3 regions of the Mesorhizobium sp. M0772 genome follow, and region 1 is predicted to be linked to each of the others. Evidence: predicted binding sites of a transcription regulator. Region 1 holds the regulator's gene; each other region holds the start of a gene.
What was found. The regulator PhoB, encoded in region 1, activates phosphate uptake and scavenging genes when phosphate is short. The targets are predictions, from matches to a motif close to TGTCATNNANCTGTCAT.
Positions count from the first base shown of each region.

Region 2: a site for PhoB is predicted at 2,403-2,419, ahead of NKI06_RS25785 (bifunctional 2',3'-cyclic-nucleotide 2'-phosphodiesterase/3'-nucleotidase). Genes of this name have one in related genera too.
Region 3: a site for PhoB is predicted at 2,556-2,572, ahead of NKI06_RS10305 (LTA synthase family protein). Genes of this name have one in related genera too.

Region 1 is NZ_JAMYPB010000042.1:1,071-7,153, reverse strand. Features, by position in the region: gene pstC (phosphate ABC transporter permease subunit PstC) at 1-868, shown strand, start outside; gene pstA (phosphate ABC transporter permease PstA) at 865-2,181, shown strand; gene pstB (phosphate ABC transporter ATP-binding protein PstB) at 2,199-3,023, shown strand; gene phoU (phosphate signaling complex protein PhoU) at 3,064-3,768, shown strand; gene phoB (phosphate regulon transcriptional regulator PhoB) at 3,785-4,474, shown strand; gene NKI06_RS23310 (ROK family protein) at 4,505-5,740, opposite strand; gene xylF (D-xylose ABC transporter substrate-binding protein) at 6,006-6,083, shown strand, end outside.
Region 2 is NZ_JAMYPB010000051.1:36,342-42,424, reverse strand. Features, by position in the region: gene NKI06_RS25800 (Lrp/AsnC family transcriptional regulator) at 1-270, shown strand, start outside; gene NKI06_RS25795 (5-formyltetrahydrofolate cyclo-ligase) at 267-932, opposite strand; gene NKI06_RS25790 (NAD(P)/FAD-dependent oxidoreductase) at 1,114-2,379, shown strand; gene NKI06_RS25785 (bifunctional 2',3'-cyclic-nucleotide 2'-phosphodiesterase/3'-nucleotidase) at 2,521-4,500, shown strand; gene NKI06_RS25780 (class I SAM-dependent methyltransferase) at 4,557-5,807, opposite strand; gene NKI06_RS25775 (hypothetical protein) at 6,067-6,083, shown strand, end outside.
Region 3 is NZ_JAMYPB010000011.1:61,002-67,084, reverse strand. Features, by position in the region: gene rpsF (30S ribosomal protein S6) at 1-266, opposite strand, end outside; gene NKI06_RS10305 (LTA synthase family protein) at 577-2,535, opposite strand; gene fabD (ACP S-malonyltransferase) at 2,783-3,730, shown strand; gene fabG (3-oxoacyl-[acyl-carrier-protein] reductase) at 3,791-4,528, shown strand; gene NKI06_RS10290 (acyl carrier protein) at 4,750-4,986, shown strand; gene fabF (beta-ketoacyl-ACP synthase II) at 5,021-6,083, shown strand, end outside.

The DNA of each region.
Region 1 (6,083 bases):
CATCGCCATCCTGACCACGGTCGGCATCGTGCTGTCGATGCTGTTCCAGACCATCACCTTCTTCGAGAGCGTGTCGCCGATGAGCTTCTTCTTCGGCACGGTGTGGGATCCGCGTTTCGCCGCCGCCGGTTCCGGCGGCAGCCAGGGTCAGTTCGGCCTGATCCCGCTTCTCGCCGGCACGCTCTACATCGCCGCCGTCGCCCTTCTGGTGGCAGTGCCGGTCGGGCTGATGTCGGCGGTCTACATGTCCGAATATGCCTCGCGCGGTGTGCGCTCGGTGGTCAAGCCGGCGTTGGAACTGCTGGCCGGCATTCCGACCATCGTCTACGGCATCTTCGCCGTTGTCACGCTCGGACCGTTCTTGCGCGACCTGTCGGCGGCACTCACCGGCGGCTCGCCCTTCATCCAGGGCCAGAGCATCTTCACCGCCGGTCTGGTGATGGGCGTCATGCTGATCCCGGTCGTGTCCTCTTTGTCCGACGACATCATCACCGCGGTGCCGCGCGCAATGCGTGACGGCTCGCTCGGCCTCGGCGCCACGCGCTCCGAGACGATCAAGCGGGTGATCCTGCCGGCGGCACTGCCCGGCATCGTCGGCGCCATCCTGTTGACGGCGTCGCGCGCCATCGGCGAGACGATGATCGTCGTGCTGGCGGCGGGCGTCGCCGCCAATCTGACGGCCAATCCGTTCGAGGCGATGACGACCATCACCGTCAAGATCGTCAACCAGCTGACCGGCGATCTCGAGTTCAACTCGCCGCAGACGCTGGTCGCCTTCGCGCTCGGCCTGACGCTGTTCGCGCTGACGCTGGTGATGAACATCGTCGCCCTCTACATCGTGCGCAAGTACCGGGAGCAGTACGAATGACCGACATCCCCCTGGACACGATGGCGGGTGCCGTCGCGCGTCCGCGCCGCGACATCGGGCTGAAGGCGCGCTATGCCGCCGAACGCCGGTTCCGCATCTATGGCGTGATTGCGATCTCGGTGGGCCTGGCGTTCCTGGCCATCATGCTGATCACCATCGTCTCGAAAGGCTACACCGCCTTCTGGCAGACGACGGTGACGCTGCCGGTCACCTTCGACGAGAAGGTGATCGATCCCTCCGGCAAGCGCGCCACCGACCCTACCGTGCTGATCAAGGCGAACTATCCCAAGCTCGCCGAAAACGCGCTGGTGGCCAGGCTCGGCATCGATCCGGCCAACAAGCCGATGATGCTGAAGCTCAAGGGCTTCCTGTCGGAAGGCGCCCGCGTCCAGCTGCGCGACATCGTCTCCGCCGATCCGTCGGTGATCGGCAGGACGCGTGACGTCGACATCCTGGCTGCCGCGAACCTCGACTCGGCCTTCAAGGGTCAGATCGACCTCGGCGTCGATGAAGCGCGCCGCAAGGTGTCCAACCAGCAGATCGACTGGATGAACAAGCTTAAAGCCGACGGCGTGATGGCCGAGCATTTCAACACCGGCCTGTTCACCTATGGCGCCTCCAGCCGGCCCGAAACGTCGGGCATGGGCGTGGCGATCATCGGCTCGTTCTACATGATGGTGATCGTGCTGTTGCTGGCGCTGCCGATCGGCGTCGCCGCCTCGATCTATCTCGAGGAATTCGCCAAGAAGAACCGCTTCACCGACCTGATCGAGGTCAACATCAACAATCTCGCGGCGGTGCCGTCGATCGTCTTCGGTCTGCTTGGCCTTGCCGTGTTCATCAACTTCCTCGGCATGCCGCGCTCGGCTTCCTTCGTCGGCGGCCTGGTGCTGACCTTGATGACATTGCCGACCATAATCATCGCCACGCGCGCCGCCCTCGCCGCGGTGCCGCCGTCGATCCGCTCGGCGGCCCTAGGTCTCGGCGCCTCCAAGATGCAGATGGTGTTCCATCACATCCTGCCGCTTGCCGCCCCAGGCATCCTTACCGGCACCATCATCGGCCTGGCGCGTGCGCTCGGCGAGACAGCACCGCTGCTCTTGATCGGCATGGTCGCTTTCGTCGCCGATTATCCGGCGACGCCTTTCGATCCGGCGACCGCGCTGCCGGTTCAGATCTATATGTGGGCAAACGAGGCTGAGCGCGCTTTTGTCGAGCGCATGTCCGGCGCCATCATCATCCTGCTCGTCTTCCTCATGGCCATGAACATCACCGCGATCGTGCTCCGGCGCCGGTTCGAGCGGCGCTGGTAGAAAAAAGGCAATTTGGTATGAACATCATGACCGAACAGTCCCTTGAGCATGCAGTGGGCGACAAAATGAACGCCAAGTCGAACGAAGTCATCAAGATGCGCGGCGACAAGGTCGGCGTCTTCTACGGCGAGAAGCAGGCGTTGTTCGACGTCAATCTCGACGTCCGCCAGAACCAGGTGACGGCGCTGATCGGCCCGTCCGGCTGCGGCAAGTCGACCTTCCTGCGCTGCCTCAACCGCATGAACGACACCATCGATTCGGCGCGGGTGACCGGCAAGATCACGCTCGATGAAGACGACATCTACGACAAGAACATCGATGTCGTCGAACTGCGCGCACGCGTCGGCATGGTGTTCCAGAAACCCAATCCGTTCCCGAAGTCGATCTACGAGAACGTCGCCTACGGCCCGCGCATCCATGGGCTGGCCAAGCGCAAGTCCGACATGGACCAGATCGTCGAGCAGAGCCTGAAGAAGGCGGCGATCTGGAACGAGGTCAAGGACCGCCTGCAGGAGCCCGGCACCGGCCTGTCCGGCGGCCAGCAGCAGCGCCTGTGCATCGCGCGCGCCATCGCCGTGTCGCCGGAGGTGATCCTGATGGATGAGCCCTGCTCGGCGCTTGATCCGATCGCCACCGCCCGTGTCGAGGAGTTGATCGACGAACTGCGCCAGAACTACACGATCGTCATCGTCACCCACTCGATGCAGCAGGCGGCGCGCGTGTCGCAGCGCACGGCGATGTTCCATCTCGGCTATCTCGTCGAGGAGGGCGCAACCGACAAGATGTTCACCAACCCCGACGACAAGCGCACCCAGGATTACATTACCGGCCGCTTCGGCTGAGCCTCCGGCGGGTGAATTTTCAGGCACGAGGACCAAGATCATGGGTGAACATACCGTCGCCTCCTTCGATGAAGAGCTCGGGCAGATCAGCAAGCTGATCCGCGACATGGGCGATCTGGCAGGCTCGATGGTCAGCGGCTCGACCAGGGCGCTGCTCAATTCGGACAATGCGCTGGCACAGCGTGTCGTTTCCGACGACGCCATCATGGATGCGCGCCAGCGCGAACTGGACGACCGCGCCATCACGCTGATCGCCAAGCGCCAGCCGATGGCCAACGATCTGCGCGCCGTGGTCGGCTCGATCCGCATGGCGGGCGACCTCGAGCGCATCGGCGATCTCGCCAAGAACATCGCCAAACGCGTCGGCACCGTGGGCTTGAGCGTCACGCCGCGCGACTTCTCGCACTCCATCGATGCCATGGCGCAACTGGTGCTGATCCAGGTGCAAGGCGTCGTCGAGGAATATGCCGCCACCGATGCGGCAGCTCTTGCAAAACTCAGGAATGACGACGAGCGCATCGACGTCAAATACACGTCCGTGTTTCGTGAGCTTTTGACCTACATGATGGAAGACCCTCGCAACATCACCGCCTGCACGCATCTCTTGTTCTGCGCCAAGAATCTTGAGCGCATCGGCGATCATGTCACCAACATCGCCGAAAATGCGTATTATGTGCTGACCGGCCAGCAATTGCCCGCCAATCGTCCGAAGCAGGACGAGACGGCGATGGCCACGCCGGCCTGATGAGGGTGAACTGCCTATGATCGCGCCACGCATCATGGTCGTGGAGGACGAGGAGCCGCTGGGCGTGCTCCTCCGCTACAACCTCGAATCCGAAGGCTATCAGGTCGAGGTGGTGACACGCGGCGACGAGGCCGAGATCCGCCTGCAGGAAAACGTGCCCGATCTCCTGGTGCTCGACTGGATGGTGCCCGCTGTTTCCGGCATCGAGCTCTGCCGGCGGCTTAGAGTGCGGCCCGAAACCGAGCGGCTGCCGATCATCATGCTGACCGCGCGCGGTGAGGAAAGCGATCGCGTGCGCGGCCTGTCCACCGGTGCCGACGACTATCTGGTCAAGCCATTCTCGACGCCGGAGTTCATGGCGCGCGTGAAGGCGCTGCTGCGCCGGGCCAAGCCGGAAGTGCTGTCCAGCGTGCTCAAGGTCGGCGACATCGTGCTCGACCGCGAGTCGCACCGTGTCTACCGCAAGAAGAGCGAGATCAGGCTCGGACCGACCGAGTTCCGGCTGCTCGAATTCATGATGCGCCATCCCGGCCGCGTGTTCTCGCGCAGCCAACTGCTCGACAATGTCTGGGGCGAGACGATCTATATCGACGAGCGAACCGTCGACGTCCATGTCGGGCGCTTACGCAAAGCGGTCAACAACGGCCGCATGCCGGATGTCATCCGTACCATTCGCGGCGCCGGCTACGCGATCAGGGAAGACTAGGATGCTGCGCGTCGCGCCGTTGCCGGCCATTCAGGCGACATGCTTGCCGGATTTGGCCTGAATGCCCGGCGCGAAAATCTCCTGATCGACGAAGCCGAGCGCGCGCATGGCACAGCCTTCGCGGATCAGCGGCAGCTCGTTGGGCTCGGTGTCGAAGGAGATCGACTTCGAGTGCTGGCCGCCGGCGGTCTGGGCGATCGCTTCGCGCAATGCCGGCTCGATCAGGTCGAAGGCGGCGGCGCTGACGCCAACCATGGCGACAGGCGCCGGGTCGATCAGCGCAAACAGGCTGCCGAGGCCGAAGCCGAGCGCCTCACCGGCCTTGCGATAGGCTTCGCGCTCCGGGCCATCGGTTTCGCGGGCGCGCGCGGCGAGTGCGCGCATATCAGCGTCGCCGATATCGACCGGCTCGGCATCTTCGCTCATCATTTTGGCGCTGCGCCAGATGGCGTAGTTTCCGGCATAGGCCTCGACGCAGCCGCGCCGCCCGCAGCGGCAGAGCGCGCCGCCCGGACGGTGGATCATGTGGCCGAACTCGCCGCCCGAGGAATGGGTGCCGGTGAACAGTTCGCCTTTCAGCACCAGCCCCATGCCGATGCCGTGCGACAAGAGGATCGCGATGAAATTGTCGCGGTAGCGCTCGGGCTGGCGCCATTGCAGGGCCACCGCCATCATATTGCAGTCGTTCTCCATGGTGGCAGGAATGCCGAATTCCGCTTCCAACATGTCGGCGAAGGCAATGTCGGTCAGTGGCGTGATTGGCGACCACAGCATGGCCCGCGCCTGCGAATCGGTGATGCCCTGGATGCCCATGGCAATGCGGGCGATGCTCTGGACATCGAGGTCCGGGTCCGCGAGACGCCGCCCGACGATTGCTACGCATTCGCCGATCAGCTCGTCGCGCGGCATGGTCAGCGTGTCGAGCCGGCGCTGTTCTTCCGCGACCACCTGGCCGGCATAGTCGATGACGGTGACGGAGAGGAAGTTCAGCGACAGCACCACGGTCATGACCGCCGCCGCTTCCGGGTTGAGGCCAAGGCCGACCTGCGGCCGGCCGCGTTTCAGCGAGCCGGTCTCGCCAGGCTTGCCTTCAATCAGGATGCCTTCTTGAATTAGATCAGACGAGATTGCCGATATCGTCGAATGGCTGAGGCCGGTGGTCGCCGCAATCTCGGTCCGCGACGGCTGGCCGGCCCGGCGCACGGCCGAAATCACCATCGCACGGTTGCGACGGCGCAGATCGTCGTGGCGGATCCCAACCGACATTTGTTTCCTCCCGGCCTCCTCGCGCCTCATGATAGTGAAGGCGTTCGACGGCACCAGCCAAATATTGGCAGACGCCGGCAGCCCTGTCATTGTTTATTGCGGAGCTCGAAAAAATTCGGCAACGCCATCAGAATCCATCATAATCGATGTTGACAGTGCCTTATCATTGAACCAGTATTTTTTCGAGGCTCGAAAAAATGGAGCCTCTTTGTGCAGGCCTTCGGGCCGGTTTTGTCGCGCCGTGGGCGGCGCAGGGAGGGTTATAATGAACAGATTTGCAGCCGCCATGCTGGCGGGTGTCGCCATGTCGCTGGCGCTGATGTCGGTCGCGCAGGCGAAGGAC
Region 2 (6,083 bases), on a different contig from region 1:
GTGCACATATCGCTGTCGGGACAGTTCGAAAAGACGCTGTCGGATTTCGAGGCGGCGATCAAGCGCTGCCCCAATGTGCTGTCGTGCCACCTGATGTCGGGCGAATACGACTATATCCTGCGCATCGCCGCCAAGGATCTGGTCGACTATGAGCGCATCCACAAGGAGTGGCTGTCGGCGATGCCGCATGTGACCAAGATCAATTCGTCGTTTGCCTTGCGCGAGATCGTCGACCGGACCGCCATGGGCATGAAGCCGGAACTGGCTTAGCCCTGAGCAGCCTCGGTCACCAGCCTATCCATCGGAATATCGTGCGGCTGCGGGTAGATGGTGGCTATGCGCTGCAGTTCGTAGCCGACTCCGATGACCAATGGCTTGAACGGCATGGCAGCCAGCGTGCGGTCGAAGAAGCCACCGCCATAGCCCAGGCGGTAGTTTCGCCGGTCGATGCCGACGATCGGCGAGATGACGATGTCGGGCAGCACCGGCTCGCCTTCGGCCGGGATCGGGATGTTCCAGATGCCTTTTTCCAGCCGGTCGCCGGGTACATAAGCGCGGAAGATCAGCGGCTGGCCTTTCTCGATCACGATGGGCAGCGCCGTGCGGCCGCCGCGTTCGTTGATCGACGCCATCCACGGCCGCAGGTCCGGCTCGCCGCGAAACGGCCAATAGAGGCTGACCATGCGGCCGGCAATGTCGCCGATGGCCGCGTCGAGCCCTTCGGCGATAGCCCGCGACATCGCCACCCGCGCATCGGCGGAAACCGCCAACCGTGCCGCGATCAGACGCTCGCGCTCGGCCTTGCGCCAACGGCGCACATCGGTCCAGTCGGTCAATGGCGCGCGAAATTCCGGATCGAGTTCGTGCATGAAGCAAGGCGGCGAATAATATTGCGCCCGCCCTTTGCCATCTTTGTCATCGTCGTTGGCCATGCTTCACTCCCGTGGTTCCAGCCCCTGCAAGGCTATACCCGTCCATGCTTGCCGACATAGGCATTCGCGACATCCGGCGACGAGTCCTGGGCAGCCTTACGCGCGGCAGTCTAGCGCGCCGCGACATTGTTGCGGTGCACAAAAATCACTAGATAAAGGGAGACAAACAGGGGTGAATGCGATGAGTGAAACCAGCCATCATGTCGTTGTCGTCGGCGCAGGGTTCGGCGGTCTCGAACTCACGCGGGCGCTGGCTGGCGCACCCGTGCGCATCACCATGATCGACAAGCGCAACCATCACCTTTTCCAGCCGCTGCTCTACCAGGTGGCGACCACCTCGCTGGCGACCTCGGAAGTTGCCTGGCCGATCCGTCATCTGCTGCGCAAGCGCGAGGACGTGACGACCCTGCTCGGCAACGTCACCGGCGTCGACCGTCCAGGCAAACGCGTGCTGCTTGAGGACGGCAGTTCTGTTCCCTACGACACGCTGGTGCTCGCCACCGGCGCGCGTCATGCTTATTTCGGCCACGACGAATGGGAGCCTTTCGCGCCCGGGCTGAAGACGCTTGAAGATGCAACCACCATTCGCCGGCGCATCCTGCTCGCCTTCGAGCAGGCCGAGCGCGAGACCGATCCGGCCAAGCGCCAGGCACTGCTGACACTGGTCACCGTCGGCGGCGGCCCGACCGGCGTGGAGCTTGCCGGCACCATTGTCGAACTCGCGCATGAAACGCTGCGCGGCGAATTCCGCAACATCGACACGCGTGAGGCGCGTGTGGTGCTGGTCGAGGCCGGAGACAGGATCCTCGCCAATTTCGCGCCAAAGCTGTCCGACTATGCGCGCAAGGCGCTGGAGCGGCGGGGCGTCACGGTCGAGCTTGGCCGCGCCGTCACGCGCCTCGATGCCGAAGGCGTCGTCTTTGGCGATACGCATCTGCCGGCGCGAACCATCCTGTGGGCCGCCGGCGTAGCGGCTTCGCGCGCGGGAGAGTGGCTGGGCGCGCCGGTGGACCGGGCGGGCAGGGTAATGGTCGAGCCCGATCTGACCGTGCCGAACAGTCCGGAGATCTTCGTCATTGGCGACACAGCGCATGTCTTGCGGCCGGACGGCAAGCCGGTGCCAGGCGTGGCGCCCTCCGCCAAGCAGGAGGGCAAGCATGTTGCCGCGACGATCAAGGCGCGGCTGGCCGGCGATAGCGCGCCGCGCCCTTTCCGCTACAAACATGCCGGCGACCTGGCGACGATCGGCAAGTGGGCAGCCGCGATCGATTTCGGCCGGATCAAGCTCACGGGATGGCTTGCCTGGTGGCTGTGGGGCGTGGCGCATATCTACTTCCTGATCGGTTTTCGCAACCGGCTCTCGGTGTCGCTTAGCTGGCTATGGATCTATTTCACCGGCCAGCGCAGCGCGCGGCTGATTACCCAGGGCGATGACGACAAGGGCTGAGGTTCTCAACCGCGGCCAAGGATATTCATCCAGCCGTCGCCTTTTGCTGATCGACTGACTTCCCGATGGACATGGCCGGTTTTCGGCGCGAAGCTTCCGCCCGGGGCCGGGATCTTGTCACGTCGCTGGGAAGGAAAACCAATGCCGCATCTCAACTACCCCGTCTCCCGCCGTAGTTTGCTTGCCGGTGCGGCCGCCAGCGGGGCGCTCATCATGCTGCATCCGTTTTCCGCCCGCGCGCAGGCCAATCAGGCGCATCTGAGGATCATGGAGACCACCGACATCCATGTGAATGTGCTGCCTTACGACTACTACGCAGACAAAGCCAACGACACGATGGGCCTGTCGCGGACGGCCTCACTGATCGCGGCGGTGCGCAAGGAAGCCATCAATGCGATGCTGATCGACAATGGCGATCTTTTGCAGGGCAATCCGATGGGCGATTACATCGCCTATGAGAAGGGCCTCAAGGACGGCGATCTGCATCCGATCACGAAGGGCATGAACCTGCTGGGCTATGAATGCTCGACGCTCGGCAATCACGAGTTCAATTACGGCCTGTCGTTCCTCGACAAGGTGCTGGCCGGAGCCAATTTCCCCTTCGTCTGTGCCAATCTGATCCGCGGCACCGAGCTTGCCGCCAACCCGCGCGACGACAAGCTCTACCTCAAGCCCTATGTCATCCTCGACAAGAAGATCAAGGACGGGTCGGGCGCCGAGCAGCCGATCAAGATCGGCATCATCGGCTTCGTGCCGCCGCAGATCATGGTCTGGGACCTGAAGAACCTGAAAGGCAATGTCAGGACGCGCGACATCGTCGAGGCGGCCAGGGCATGGGTGCCGCAGATCAAGGAGGAGGGCGCCGACATCGTCATCGCGCTCTCGCATTCCGGCATCGATATCAAGCAGGGCGACGGCATGGAGAACGCCTCCTTCTTCGTCGCCGGCGTCGAAGGCATCGATGCGGTGTTCACCGGCCATCAGCATCTCGTCTTCCCCGGCAAGAAGGATTTTCAGGCGCTCGAAGGCGTCGACACAGAGAAAGGCACGCTGCAGGGCAAGCCCGCCGTGATGGGCGGTTTCTGGGGCTCGCATATGGGACTGATCGATCTGCTTCTGGAACGGGACGGATCGAAATGGCGCGTAGCCTCGGCCACATCTGAGGCAAGGCCGATCTACGAGCGCGTCGACAAGGCAAACAAGCCGACGGTGGCGGACGACCAGCGCGTCGTCGATGCGCTGAAGGCGGACCATGAGGCGACACTTGCCTATGTCCGCCGACCGGTCGGCAAGACCTCGGCGCCGCTCTATTCCTATTTCGCGCTGGTCGCCGACGATCCGTCGGTGCAGATCGTCAACCAGGCGCAGAGCTGGTACCTCAAGGACATATTAAAAAGCACGCAGTGGAAGGATGTGCCGCTGCTGTCGGCGGCAGCACCCTTCAAGGCCGGCGGGCGCAACGGCGCCGACTACTATACCGACGTGCCGGTGGGCGACATCGCCATCAAGAACGTCGCCGACCTCTATCTCTATCCGAACACGGTGCGCGCCGTCGAAATCACCGGCGCGCAAGTGAAGGAATGGCTGGAAATGTCGGCCGGCATTTTCAGGAAGATCGAGCCGGGCAAGGCCGACCAGGCGCTCATCGACACCGAATTCCCGTCCTACAATTTCGATGTGATCGATGGCGTCAGCTACAGAATAGACCTGTCGCAGCCGCCAAAATACGATGCCAAGGGTGGCGTCGCCAATGCCGGCTCGAACCGCATCGTCGGCCTCAGCTTCGACGGCAAGCCTATTGATCCGGCAGCGAAATTCGTCGTCGCCACCAACAATTACCGCGCCGGCGGTGGCGGCAATTTCCCCGACATCAATCCCTCGAAGATCATCTACGAGGCGCCGGACACCAACCGCGACGTGATCGTGCGCTACGTCGTCAGCGAAGGCACGATCAACCCCTCGGCCGACGACAATTGGTCGTTCACGCCGCTGCCCGGCACCACTGTCGTGTTCGAGACCGGGCCCAAAGCGAAGGATTTTATATCGGGAGTGAAATCGCTCAAGATCGAGCCGGCCGGCGAGGGCGAATCCGGGTTTGCGAAGTATCGCATCCTGCTTTGAGGCAAACGCGCAGCTAACAGGGAAGCGGGCATACGCCCGCTCAATCACGCTTCGGATCAGGCCTTGTAGACCACCTGGCGCACGTCGATGTAGCTGGCTCTAAAGCCGGCTTCGCAATAGTGGAGATAGAATTCCCAAAGCTTCTTGAAGCGGTCGTCGAAGCCGAGCGGGACGATCTTTTCCCACGACGCCCAGAAGCGGTTGCGCCATTCGGCAAGCGTGCGGGCATAGTCGTCCGGAAAGACGCGCTCGCGCAGATGGGAAAGGCCATGGTCGCTGCCCAGCGTCTTCAGGATCGACGGCGTCGGCAGCATGCCGCCCGGGAAGACATAGCGCTGGATGAAATCCGGCCGCCCCCGATAGGTGTCGTAGGCGGCCTCGTTGATGGTGATGATCTGCAGGCCGGCGGTGCCGCCGGGCCTCAAGCACGCCTTCATCTTGCCGAAAAATACCGGCCAATATTTTTCGCCGACCGCCTCGAACATCTCGATTGAGGCGATGCGGTCGTAAGTGCCCGTTTCGTCTCGGTAATCCTGCAGCTTGATGTCGACCTTGTCAGACAGTCCCGCCTTCTGGATGCGCGCCTTGGCAAAATCGTGCTGTTCGCGGCTGATGGTCAGGCCGGTGACGCGGCAGCCGATCTCGCGCGCGGCAAATTCGGCAAAACCGCCCCAGCCGCAGCCGATCTCGAGCACATGGTCCTTCTTGCCGATGCCGGTATCCTTGGCCAGCGCGCGGTACTTGGCGGCCTGAGCGCTTTCCAGGTCGTTGGCGCCGGTCGCATAGAGCGCCGACGAATAGGTCATGCTGGGATCGAGCCATTGCTTGTAGAAGGCGTTGCCGAGATCGTAATGCGCCGAGATGTTGCGCTTCGAGCCTGTGCGGGTGTTTTCGTTGAACCAGTGGCGGATGCGCTGGACCGTGTTGATGAGCCAGTTGGCGCCGCCGGCAATGCGTTCCCCAACGGCCGAGTTGACGACGAACAGTTCGAGGAAGCTGGTTACATCAGGGCTTTCCCAGTCGCCGTCCATGTAGGATTCGGCAACGCCGATGGTGCCGCCGGAAAAGGCACGGCCGGGCAGGCGCCAGTTCTTCAACACCAGCTCGGCATCCGGCCCGGGTCCGTTGCCGCCGACAAGCACCGCCCGGCCATCCGGCATCCTCACCTTCAGCGAACCGCGCGGCAATTTCATCGCCGCCGATAGCACCATGCGCGCCTTGGCCGGCAGGCCCTTGACGATCTCGGCGAAATTGAGTTCGTCCAGCCTGATGGCGTCGCCGATGCCTTTGTATTCCCTGACAGCCATCTCACACCCCCCTGGACTTCCGCGGGGGCGGCGCAAGATCTGCCGGCCTCCACGTCCTCCACTTTCATTCGTCAGGCGCGAACACCGCTGCCTGCGTGAATTTTGGCCACAATCTTCCACCGCATCGACGGGAACTTCAAGAGGCAAGCCGTGCCCGGCACTGGCCCAGGTGGCGTGCCTGGGGCCAGAATCCGTGAGGGCGAGCGACCGCCGGTGAAATCGCTGTGGTTACGAACAGCCACATACGTTAGTTTCAGCCATGCGTTACGTCATCGT
Region 3 (6,083 bases), on a different contig from region 1:
AGGAAACGCAGCACGTCCTCGGACAGGCCCATCTGGCGCTCCATCTCGTTGAGCGCTGCCGGCGGGCAGTTGAGGTCCATAAGCGTGTAGTAAGCCTTCCGGTTCTTGTTGACCCGGTAGGTGAGGGACTTCAGTCCCCAGTTCTCGACCCGGCCGACGGACCCGCCATTTGCGGAGATGACGCCCTTGTACTGTTCGACAAGCGCATCGACCTGCTGCTGCGAGAGGTCCTGCCGGGCAAGGAACACATGTTCGTATAGAGCCATAGTGGTTCAGTGCCTTTCTTCGTTTCTCTCCCGGATCCTCGCGGCAAAAGCCTCTGCAACTTCTCTGACCCGCTGATCCCGAAGGGGCGGGGAAGAAAGGAGCATTTCGAGACGGTCGAGAGCGGAGACACGGGAGGCGGAAGCGCTTCTGGCTTCACACGAAGGTTTTGGATAAAACCTCCGGCCCTCCGTTCAGCCCCCAGCAAGGACCGGCAGATTGCGGGCGTCTATATAGCAATTTGGCTGGAAGGCAAGGGTAACGCATGCTCCGGACAGCGTCCTGGCGTCGCAGGGTTGGAAAGACCAGGCATCAACTCGTATGCGGGGTACGACCGTTGATCGTTTCGGGGAAGAAGTCCGGAGCCGCCTTACGCTTGCCGAACATCATATCGTATTGCAGCAGGCGGAAATCGTTGATCGCCGGATCGATGTCCTTCTGCCGCGCCCAGTCCGCCGTGGCCTCACCTGACGGTGTCAAAAGCAGATTGCGATCCACGACGCGATAGCGTTCGCGCAGCGCGCCTAAGAAGCCGGTATAGTAGGGGTGCGTGATCCCGGCCGTGGTAAGGATATGGTAGGGCAGGAAGGCCGGGCTCACCGCGCCCATATCCTGCGCCGGACCGGTGCGGTTAGACCAGATGACCAGCGGCGTCTGATGATGCTCCAGTGCCGCCTCCGGCGTCGGTTCCTTGCGCGGCGCGACATTGTCTTTCAGGTAACCGGTTTCGACATAGACGGGGCCGAGCGGCGGCAGATGGTCGCCGAAGAAGGCGATGACCGTCGGCCGCTCGCGCTTCTTCGCCCATTCGATCAATCGTTCGAGGCCACGGTCGGCATCGGCGGAGCCTTCGGCGTAGCTGAGCAGCGATTCCCGCGCCCATGTGCTGATCGGCGCCGCGACCTTGTGGGTCGGATTGTAATAGCGGTACGGCTCGTAGGGACCGTGGTTCTGCAGGCTGACGGCGAAGAAGAACACCGGCCGCTCGCTGGCGTCGGCCTCTGCGATGATCTCGTCGGTCATCGAGGCATCGGAAGCCAGCGGCCCGCGCTTTTCCAGTGGCGGCAGCGTCTCTTCCGAGCGGAAATCGTTGAAGCCGAAATCGGCATAGACGGCGCCCCTGTTCCAGAACCAGTTGGTGCCCGGATGGATGGCGCGCGCCCGGTATCCCTCGCTTTTCAGGAAGGTCGCCAGCGACGGCGTCGGCGTGCGCACATATTGCTGATAGGGGATCGAGCCCGCCGGCAGGAAGGCATTGGAAAAGCCGGTCAGCGCCTCGAATTCGATGTTGGCGGTCATGCCGCCGAATTCCGGCGAGAACATATAGCCGGAACGCAGCGCCCGCACATTGGGGATCGGGTCAGGCGTGATTGTGACGCCGGGCAGCTTGGTCGGATCCCAGAAAGATTCGCTCATCACCACGATGATGTCGGGTTTCTCATCCGGTACCGAGGCCGCCACATCAGGCCTGTCGATCGCGTCGATCGCCTTGTCGGAATAGCCCGCCGGCGCCGAGACATGCGCCATCGGCACGTTGAGCGCGAAGGCCAGCGCAAACCCGTTGGAGGCGTAGTTCTCCTTCTGGTCCCACATGATCGGGATGATCTGCAGCCGGTCGCGGGTCCACGAGAAGGTGGCGTAGTCCATGATCGAGACGAAGAAGGCGAGCAGCGGCACTGCCAGCGTCAGCCGCGCCAGCCGCCCTTTGCGGCTGAGGATCGGAACCTTGCGGCGCCACAACCGCCAGCCATAGATCAGCAGCGACAGGCCGGCGACGATGCCGACCGCCATGGCGAGCGCCGTCCAGGGCCGCTCGCGCACCAGGAGCGGCATCAGTGCCATGATCTGGCGCGAATAAAGAAAATCGGTTGGGTAGAGCGGATCGCCGAGATAATGCGACTTCTGATGCCCGACAAAGGCCAGCGCCAGCGTCAGCGGCGCCACGATCATCAGGCTCTGGTGACTGCGGCCAAGCACGGCGTCCAGTCCCATCAGCACCAATGCAAAGACAATGATGGTGGTCCAGCCCGGCTTGAATGGCTGCAGGAAGAAGTCGACTGTGCCGAAGAAGTCGCCGCGCACGATCCATTCGATGGCGAACACCAGGATGGCGGAGGCAAGCAGCGTGACCAGACCGTAGCGGATGACCGGCCATCTGCGCCCCGGCAGGTAGCCGGTGGACGGATCGTCTTCCAAGAACTGTGGCGCTGGTACGGCCGCGCCCTTCCTGATCCTAGCCACGTCTCTTCCCCCGGCCCAAGCAACGCGCATTTCCACTCGCGCCACCGTTCTGTCATAGAACTGTCATGCAAAAGCTAGCGCCTGTGGCGAAAATAAGAAGAGCCAGCAAACGATTCGTGAGCGGTTTTCATCAGGTGTGATCGGCAAAAAGCCTTTGGGAACAGGGACTCGAGGTCAGCTCCGGTTCAAGCGAGAGCCGAAATGCCGCCTCCGGGCTTGACTTGGCGGTCCGCCTTGCGTCACAGGCAGGAAAAATCAGCCGCTGGAGAGCGCCCAAATGGCCGTCGCATTCACCTTTCCGGGACAGGGCAGCCAGGCTGTCGGCATGGGGAAGGACCTCGCCGACGCCTTCCCCGAGGCACGCAGGGTGTTCGAGGAAGTCGATGATGCGCTGGGCGAAAAGCTGTCGAAACTGATCTGGGAAGGCCCGGAAGAGGCGCTGACCCTGACTGCCAATGCCCAGCCGGCGCTGATGGCGGTCTCGCTGGCGGCGATCCGCTCGCTGGAAGCGCGCGGCTTTTCGCTGAAGGACAAGGTTGCCTACGTTGCCGGTCATTCGCTCGGCGAATATTCCGCCCTTGCCGCGGCCGGTTTCGTTTCGGTCGCCGATGCCGCCCGGCTGCTGCGCATCCGCGGCAACGCCATGCAGGCGGCGGTGCCGGCCGGCGAGGGCGCCATGGCGGCGATCATCGGACTGGAACAGCCCGACGTCGAAGCCGCTTGCACCGAGGCCGCAACGGGATCCGGCAAAGTCTGCCAGATCGCCAACGACAATGGCGGCGGCCAGCTGGTGATCTCCGGCGCAAGGGCGGCGGTGGAACTCGCCGCGAAACTGTGCACCGAAAAGGGCGCGAAGCGGGCGCTGATGCTGCAGGTCTCGGCCCCCTTCCATTCGGCGCTGATGGCGCCGGCGGCCGATGTCATGCGCGAGGCGCTGGCCGGCGTGACCAAGAATGCACCGGTGGTGCCCGTCGTCTCCAACGTCACTGTAGTCCCGACCAGCGACCCCGACGAGATCGCGCGCCGCCTGGTCGAGCAGATCACCGGCCGCGTGCGCTGGCGCGAAACGGTGGAGTGGTTCGGCGCCAATGGCGTCGCCACGCTCTTTGAGATCGGCGCCGGCAAGGTGCTTTCCGGCCTGGCGCGGCGGATCAACCGCGACATCGCCACGTCAGCCGTCGGAACGCCGGCCGATGTCGAGGCGGCGCTGGCCGCGCTTGCATAATCCACTGGCGATTCAACCCCTCCCGTGGGAAGGGTGTTCTCTTAAGATCAGGAGACGAAAATGTTCGAACTGACCGGCCGCAAGGCGCTCGTCACCGGCGCATCCGGCGGCATTGGCGAGGCGATTGCCCGGGTGCTGCATGCGCAAGGCGCCATTGTCGGCCTGCACGGCACCCGCATCGAGAAACTGGAGACCCTGGCCGGCGAACTCGGCGACCGGGTAAAGCTGTTCCCGGCCAATCTTGCCGACCGTGACGAGGTCAAGGCGCTTGGTCAGAAGGCCGAAGCCGAACTCGAAGGCGTCGACATACTGGTCAACAATGCCGGCATCACCAAGGACGGCCTGTTCGTGCGCATGGCGGACGCGGATTGGGACAGCGTGCTGGAGGTGAACCTCACCGCCGTGTTCCGGCTGACCCGCGAGCTGACCCATCCGATGATGCGCCGCCGCCATGGCCGCATCATCAACATCACCTCGGTGGTCGGCGTCACCGGCAATCCTGGCCAGACCAATTATTGCGCCTCCAAGGCCGGCATGATCGGCTTTTCCAAGTCGCTGGCGCAGGAGATCGCCACCCGCAACATCACCGTCAACTGCGTCGCCCCGGGCTTTATCGAATCGGCCATGACCGACAAGCTCAACGACAAGCAGAAAGACGCGATAATGGCCGCGATCCCGACGCGCCGCATGGGCACGAGTGTTGAAGTGGGGTCGGCCGTCGCCTATCTCGCCTCCAACGAGGCAGCCTACGTCACCGGCCAGACCATCCATGTCAACGGCGGCATGGCCATGATCTGACGGGATACTGCCGGGTGATAAGAAGACATGGCCGGCTTGTGAAAAGAGACCATTTCGCCTTGGACCTCAGCCATTTTTCGTGTAATGCGGCCCGCAACCCGGCGGTTCGGGCAAAAACCGGTCCGGCATCGTTGCGTTTCCGGCAGGACCATCTTTCAGCTTGATTAGCGGCATTCTGCCCGCTAACGAAGACAGACAAACAAAAGACGAGGATGCCCCAAATGAGTGACACCGCAGAGCGCGTCAAGAAGATCGTCATCGAACATCTTGGCGTCGATGCCGACAAGGTGACGGAGCAGGCGAGCTTCATCGATGATCTGGGCGCGGACAGCCTCGACACGGTCGAACTCGTCATGGCCTTCGAAGAAGAGTTCGGCGTCGAGATCCCGGACGATGCGGCCGAGACCATCCTGACCGTCGGCGATGCCGTGAAGTACATCGACAAGGCTTCGGCCTGACAATATCCGCAGTCATCACCGGGGAGGACCTGCGATGAGGCGTGTCGTCGTCACGGGCCTTGGCCTGGTTTCGCCGTTCGGCATGGGCTTCGAGCACAGCTGGAAGGAACTTCTGACCGGCCGCAGCGCCGCCAAGCGCGTCACCGAGTTCGAAGTGGAAGATCTTGCCTGCAAGATAGCCCACGTCATTCCGCGCGGTGACGGCACCAACGGCACGCTCAATCCCGAAGCCGTGCTCGAGCCCAAGGAACTGCGCAAGATCGGCGACTTCATCCTTTACGGGATTGCGGCCGCCGACGAAGCGCTGAAGGATTCCGGCTGGGAGCCCAGCACCGAAGCCGAGCGCTGCGCCACCGGCGTCATGATCGGCTCCGGCATTGGCGGCCTCGAGGGCATCGCCGAGAACGCTATCATCCTGAAAGAGCGCGGACCGCGCCGTATCAGTCCATTCTTCATTCCCGGCAACATTATCAACCTGGTATCTGGCCAGGTATCGATCCGGCATGGGCTGAAAGGCCCCAACCACGCCGTCGTCACCGCCTGCTCGACCGGCGCGCACGCCATTGGCGATGCCGCCCGGCTGATCATCTTCGGCGATGCCGACGTGATGCTGGCCGGCGGCGCGGAATCGCCGGTGACCAGACTATCGCTTGCCGGCTTCGCTGCTTGCCGGGCACTGTCCACCGACCGCAACGACACGCCTGAGAAGGCCTCGCGTCCCTATGACCGCGACCGTGACGGCTTCGTCATGGGCGAGGGCGCCGGGGTCGTCGTGCTGGAAGAACTCGAACACGCCAAGGCGCGCGGCGCCAAGATCTATGCCGAGGTCACCGGCTACGGCCTGACCGGCGATGCCTATCACATCACTGCACCGGCCGAAGACGGCGACGGCGCCTTCCGCTGCATGACGGCGGCGCTGAACCGGGCCAAGCTGACGCCCGCCGACGTCGACTACATCAACGCGCACGGCACCTCGACCATGGCCGACACGATCGAACTCGGCGCCGTCGAGCGGCTGGTCGGCAACGCCGCCTCGAAAATCTCGATGTCATCGACCAAGTCGTCGATCGGCCATCTCCTGGGTGCCGCGGGCGCCG